2 regions of the Paenibacillus sp. J22P59 genome follow, and region 1 is predicted to be linked to the other one. Evidence: a T-box and tRNA genes for the amino acid it is inferred to sense, from the RefSeq annotation. Region 1 holds a T-box; the other holds one or more tRNA genes.
The links. A T-box is a leader RNA that pairs with one kind of tRNA and senses whether it is charged. The one in region 1 lies ahead of leuS (leucine--tRNA ligase), so its partner is inferred to be a tRNA-Leu.
Positions count from the first base shown of each region.

Region 2: it encodes a tRNA-Leu, which carries the amino acid that the T-box ahead of leuS (leucine--tRNA ligase) is inferred to sense. The anticodon was not compared.

Region 1 is NZ_JBXENX010000007.1:33,800-37,212, forward strand. It holds gene leuS (leucine--tRNA ligase) at 1-1,576, opposite strand, end outside; T-box leader at 1,660-1,876, opposite strand; gene AC50YO_RS13490 (hypothetical protein) at 1,956-2,234, opposite strand; gene lplA (lipoate--protein ligase) at 2,378-3,370, shown strand; gene AC50YO_RS13500 (VanZ family protein) at 3,404-3,413, opposite strand, start outside.
Region 2 is NZ_JBXENX010000002.1:414,869-418,281, forward strand. It holds gene AC50YO_RS05155 (copper amine oxidase N-terminal domain-containing protein) at 168-953, opposite strand; tRNA gene AC50YO_RS05160 (tRNA-Leu) at 1,303-1,388, opposite strand; tRNA gene AC50YO_RS05165 (tRNA-Lys) at 1,417-1,492, opposite strand; tRNA gene AC50YO_RS05170 (tRNA-Glu) at 1,543-1,617, opposite strand; tRNA gene AC50YO_RS05175 (tRNA-Ser) at 1,791-1,881, opposite strand; tRNA gene AC50YO_RS05180 (tRNA-Asn) at 1,886-1,961, opposite strand; gene AC50YO_RS05185 (SprT family protein) at 2,030-2,506, opposite strand; gene AC50YO_RS05190 (P-loop NTPase family protein) at 2,641-2,988, shown strand; gene cmpA (cortex morphogenetic protein CmpA) at 3,066-3,197, shown strand; gene AC50YO_RS05200 (nitroreductase family protein) at 3,292-3,413, opposite strand, start outside.

The sequences.
Region 1 (3,413 bases):
TCTGTTTCTCTGGCGAACAAATTTCCTTCTCGTTCTTCGGATCGATAAACCGCAAGTAATACCAACAGCTGCCTGCCCACTGCGGCATTGTATTCGTCTCGCGGCGTGCTTTCATGCCCGTCTCTGGATCAATAGTGTTCACCCAATCCGTAACGTTAGCCAATGGTGATTCACCTGTTCCAGATGGCGTAATCGCCTCAACATCCGGAAGCACCAGCGGCAACTGGTCCTCAGGCACTGGCTTCATCGTGCCGTCTTCCAGATGAAGAATAGGAATCGGCTCACCCCAATAGCGCTGGCGGCTGAACAGCCAATCCCGCAAACGATAGGTTACTTTGCCTTGACCCTTGCCTGATTCCTCAAGCTTCTTGATCATTGCAGCAATCGCTTCTTCATTATTTAAGCCATTGAGGAATTCGGAATTTACGTGAGCTCCATCTCCGGAATAAGCTTCCTTCGTTACGTCGCCCCCTTGGACAACCTCAATGATCGGCAGTTCGAACTGCTTCGCAAACTCCCAGTCCCGTGCATCATGGCCAGGCACAGCCATAATAGCCCCTGTTCCGTAGCCTGCTAACACATAATCGGCAATCCAGATCGGTGTTTTTGCTCCATTAACCGGATTAATGGCATAAGCGCCTGTAAATACACCTGTTTTGTCCTTCGCCAAATCCGTGCGCTCCAGATCACTCTTGCGAGCTGCCGCATCCTTATAAGCTTCAACAGCTGCTTGTTGCTCTGCAGTTGTAATTTGCGCTACCAATTCATGCTCAGGCGCAAGTACGCAATAAGTCGCTCCAAACAATGTATCTGGGCGAGTAGTAAATACAGCGAGTGAAGCGTCAAAACCATCGATCGCGAAGGTCACTTCTGCCCCTGTTGATTTGCCAATCCAGTTGCGCTGCATATCCTTGATGCTCTCTGACCAGTCAAGCTCCTCAAGATCCTCAAGCAGCCGCTCTGCATATTCCGTAATCTTCAGCATCCATTGACGCATCGGCTTGCGGATAACCGGATGGTTGCCCCGCTCGCTCAGGCCGTCAATAACTTCTTCATTCGCAAGCACCGTTCCAAGAGCTGGACACCAGTTCACTGGTACTTCTGCTACATAAGCAAGGCCTTTATTATACAATTGGATGAAAATCCACTGCGTCCATTTGTAATAGTCCGGATCTGTCGTACTGAATTCACGTTCCCAGTCATAGGAGAATCCAAGCGACTTAATCTGGCGGCGGAAATTATTGATGTTCTCTACTGTAATTTCCCGCGGATGGCGTCCTGTCTGCAAAGCGTACTGCTCAGCAGGCAGGCCGAATGCATCCCAGCCCATCGGATGAAGCACATTATAGCCGCGCATGCGCTTGTAGCGAGATACGATATCGGTTGCCGTGTAGCCTTCTGGATGTCCAACATGAAGGCCTGCTCCAGATGGATAAGGGAACATGTCCAGCGCATAAAACTTCTTCTTCTCTGGGTCCTCCGTCGTCTTGAAGGTTGCATGCTCATCCCAATATTTCTGCCATTTCGGTTCTACCGAAAGTGGATTATAGCCGTGAAATTGCTGTTCCTGACTCATCCTGCACTTCCTTTTCAAAGTTTTGCGAAGCCAAGCTTAAGCTTCGTAGACAACAAAAAAACTCCCGCCCCCAGCGTATTATCGCTAGGGACGAGAGATTGCTCCCGTGGTACCACCCTAGTTAACGGCAGGCATGCTTTGCCTTCCGCTCACTCGTCGCCTTTAACGCAGGCCATTCGGTGCGCTCATCACGCACGGCTCCAAGGCGAGATTCATATCACTGCATGACCGGCTTGCACCAACCGCCGGCTCTCTAAGCCATGCTCCGTAATATTACTTGCTCCTCTTCAACGCCAATTATAAGAAAATACGATTAGCTTCGATTATAATGAAGCAGAAACCGCGTGTCAAGATAGAACCAGCCAATCTTTGCTCCAGCTTATTGTTCTACTTTCTTTAATTGTTTAATTTTTTCAATAAGCTGATCTTTTTTCTGCCCATTCATTTTTTTGGCGAATGTGAAATCGATACCTTTAATCTCAAATTTCTCATCTACAGCAGACAGCACGTAACCATCATCCACAATATAATACGCACCAAATTTGGTCGTGCTGTACTTCCCTTCTTTACTTCCCTTTTCCGCAAATAAAGGCAGAACCACCTGCATACCTGGTTTTAATTCAATTTCATATCCATCAAATTCTGAACTGCTTGTCAATATAATTGTATCCTCAGCCTTTCATTCCCTTTATATTCCGGTGTAACAATGAACTCATTGATTTTTCAATCCCGCATGAAAACTGCTCCCCTTGAGGTTATAATAAAGAAAGACTAGCATCAAGATACTGGAGGAGAGAAGCTATGCGCTTTATTAGCAACAATAACATTACAGATCCATCGCTCAATTTGGCACTTGAGGAATATATTCTTCGGTCACTCCCTGACGATGATGATTATTTACTCTTCTACATAAACGAGCCTTCCATCATTATTGGCAAGAACCAGAATACGGTCGAAGAGATTAACGCCGAATACGTAGAACACAACGGCATTCATGTCGTACGCCGTTTATCAGGCGGTGGAGCCGTCTATCATGATCTCGGCAATTTGAACTTTAGCTTTATTATGAAAGATGACGGACAGTCCTTCCATAACTTCAAAAAATTCACTGAGCCGGTCGTACGAGCGCTGCGTAAGCTTGGTGTTGAGGCCGAAATGACAGGACGCAATGATCTGCAGGTCGGTGAACGCAAAATATCAGGCAATGCCCAATTCTCGACAAAAGGGAAAATGTTCAGCCATGGCACCCTTCTTTTTGACTCAGAGATTGAGAATGTCGTGTCTGCTCTTAAAGCTAATGCCGAGAAATATGTCTCCAAATCGACCAAATCGATCCGCAGCCGTGTAGCCAACATTTCCGAATTTCTAGAATCGCCGATGACAATCGAGCAATTAAGGCAAAGCCTTCTATCTTCTATCTTTGAAGGTGAGGAGCAAATACCATTCTATGAACTAACCGAGCAGGATTGGTTGAATGTGAATAAATTAGCGGATGAGCGTTATCGCAGCTGGGAATGGAATTATGGCAGGTCTCCAGCGTTTAATGTCCGTCAGGCCAAGCGGATCAATGCGGCTGGCACATTTGATGTTCGCTTGCAGGTAGAGGATGGAATAATTGTCGACGCGATCATTTATGGTGATTTCTTCGGTCGTGGCGACAGCAGCGAGCTTGCTGCCAAGCTTATTGGAACAAGGTATGAAGCAGGAGCATTAAACGAGCTACTAAGCGACGTGGACCTTGCTTACTACTTTGGTCCTGTCACGAAGGAAGAATGGTTAGAGCTGCTTTTATAATAGAGGAACAAAAAAAGCAAAGTACCGGCTCATTCAAAATGAG
Region 2 (3,413 bases), on a different contig from region 1:
GACGTACAGGTAGACTCCCTGTCATGATCGATGTTTCTTACTTTGCCCAGGAAAACTCAAACCTTCACAGGTATAAATATAAAAGCCTAGAAATTACACCATGCTGGCACATAAAAAAGAACCCTCTAGTTCAGAGAGTTCTTAAAACTTACACTTATAGTTTATAATTATTTTAACCCCTTTGAATCAGATGTCGTCCGATTATATAAAACAGATTCCTTCGTTCCATCGCTATATTCAAAATCAATTCCCGTAATCTTAATCGTCTCTAAAGCTGATTGATAAGTAAATATAGTAAAGATCCCCAATTTGTCATTTGGTTTAACAGGGCCTACATATTTAACGGCAAATGTGCTTTCCCCTGTAATTTGGTCATATGATGGATCACCGACTGCATTAAATGTACTAATATGAACTGTATAGTAATTAATAGTTTTACCAGTTAAATTAGTTACAAACCATGACAGCTTAACTCCATCTGCCGAGTTTACATTATATGCAAAAACAGTTGGTGTACTTACTTTTTGTGTTGTAGTTTCTCCGATAGTCACTATTTTATCATCTGAATTCCAATCCGTGGCTTTCCCTGTCGATTCACTAATAAAACGTAATGGGACAAATGTTACACCATTCACAACTCTTGGAGCAATACTTAATTTTTTTTCTTTTCCATTTACCAGAGCAGTTTTACTATCTATTGTGAGTTTTATATTCAATCCTTTTTTTGATCCAGTAACAGTCTTGGTTTTTTGATCCCAAGTAAATGACAAACCTAGAGCTTTAAACACAGGAGTAAATTGAACCAAAGTAGTTCCCTGTGTCTGAATTGGATCTGTACTGAAATTCATTAGACTACCATCAACATAAACTTTGATCGGTGTTTCAGTTGCATAAACATTACTTCCTGAAGTAAACAACATAACCATAATAATCAATACTACTACTTTCTTCATTCGGACATCTCCCACCATTCGACTTTTCATTTGATAATATCACAAAAAAATAAATAGGTATGTCGAACTATGTCGTATTTAAAAAATATTAGGTAAATAGTCTATAGATCCTAAAGATAGTAAAAGATTATTTTTCCTCACTTCATAAACATTATTATGTACGGAACGTTTGGGACAACTCGGTTAATAAGAAATAATTGTTTTGGGAGATAGTTACAACACTCCAAACCATCGTTTGAAACAAATTAACCCTAATCATATAAAAAAACACTTTTGAAATCAGATTTTTCGTTCTGATTTCAAAAGTGTTATAAAATTTCTATATTATAGATCATTAAGGATTTAGTTATGGTGCGGTAGAGAGGACTCGAACCTCCACGGGCATAAGCCCACTACCCCCTCAAGATAGCGTGTCTGCCATTCCACCACTACCGCACATATAGGGGAAAACTTTAATAAAAACTGGTGAGCCATGAAGGACTCGAACCTTCGACACCCTGATTAAAAGTCAGGTGCTCTACCAACTGAGCTAATGGCTCTCATGATTGTAAAACGAACTCAGTAGAGCTGCTTCACTTACATTGAGGAATGGTGACCCGTAGGGGATTCGAACCCCTGTTACCTCCGTGAAAGGGAGGTGTCTTAACCCCTTGACCAACGGGCCTGGTATTTACTGAACAACATTTGTTATTGTAACAACTTCCGAACTCAAGTACAAGCTTTTTCTACCGATTACTTCGATCCAATTGATGGAAGTCATAATCTTTGCCGTTATGAGGCGTAAAAAAAAGACCTGATAGTGAACGGCCTTCCGTTACAATCGTTATGCCATATGAATGGCGGAGAGAGAGGGATTCGAACCCTCGCACCACTTGCGCAGTCTAACCCCTTAGCAGAGGGTCCCCTTGAGCCACTTGGGTATCTCCCCGAATTGGCTCCCCGAACAGGACTCGAACCTGTGACAACTCGATTAACAGTCGAGTGCTCTACCAACTGAGCTATCAGGGAATATCGGTGTTCGTTGCCGTTTGTTTCGTAAATCAGCGGCGACAAGTAATAATATATCATGGTTCTTTCTATAGGTCAAGCGTTTTTAAAAATAATTTTCCACGGCATTTTCCGCAGGCATAACGGGCGGGGTCCACTCTTCTTTTTCGCAAATATTCCATACCGCATTTACTGCAAATAAGCTGATAACGATACGGTGTTGGCTGCCGACCCAGCCTGTCCGGCAGCGTGTGGCAGAACCTCGAACCTCCTACATGAGCGAGCAGTTTCTTGAAGTCCTCGTCCCGATGCCGATATCCCCGCTTCATTATATGCAGATGGTAATGACAGAGCTCATGCTTAATTATCTTCTCTGTCTCCTCGTAGCCGAATGCTTCAAGCTGATGTGGGCTTATCTCTATATTATGGGATTTGGTAAAGTAGCGTCCTCCCGTGGCCTTTAACCTACGATTAAAGCTTGCTTGATGAATAAACGGCCGGCCAAAGCTCTCTATTGATACTCGTTCTACCCAATGCTGCAGTGCTGCATCGTCTATTGTCATCATCGTTATTCTCCTCCACTACTTGAATTTTAAAGCTTGTATACGCTACACTGTCAAGTAGTAATCTACAATTGTACGGCGATTACAGAAGCACCAATCGCATCATGTAATCGAACGAGGGGAGATTTGCTTAACTTATGCCTACTATGCGCTACGTCCTTATGAAAGATGATACCACTATTCTATTCGTCGAAATGCCCGAATCTCATGCTTATCAGCTAAGTGCGCTCAATTTGCGTCTGCATAAAGAGATAGACAAGCTCACAGCAGATCACGTGCCTCAGCTGCCCTACGCGATAGCAGAATGCGACAATGTCGAGCTGCATGACAGCTCCATCGCTATTGTATCTGGTCTGGATTACATTAACGAGCTAGAGCGCGGCTTTGCAGCGATTAAAGAATCCGCATATCCGCTTATTGCTCTGCTTACAGAGATCCGTGCCTTGCAGGCTCAGCTAGAGCAATGGTACGAAGAAGAAATGTAACGTTTCATTAGGACCTGCACGGACACTTTGCCCTCCCCATATGGTAATAATACACCACGAAGAGGAGGGCGGACGCTATCCCACAATGGCTCTGTAACCAGATGATGCGTGCATTTCAGAAAAAAGACCGCAGGCAAATCAAGCTGCTGAATGAATGCTGGTATTTTTACCGCAATAAGCAAGGTCCTCAAGAAGAGAACCCTATATAGCGATATGCGTGTATTCATCATACTTATCTCACCAGCATTGTTAGACGACAAACCCCGCATGCTTGAAGGCATGCGGGGTTTGTCGTCTTACTAATTAGATTTTATTGAAAAAGGTTACGTCCTCTACAGGAAGCCTTGAAGTCAGGCGGCCAGGCGTCGCTGCCTTGCCGATTGGAAGAAGAATCGTTGGTGCATAACGCTCAGGAATTTGGAAAG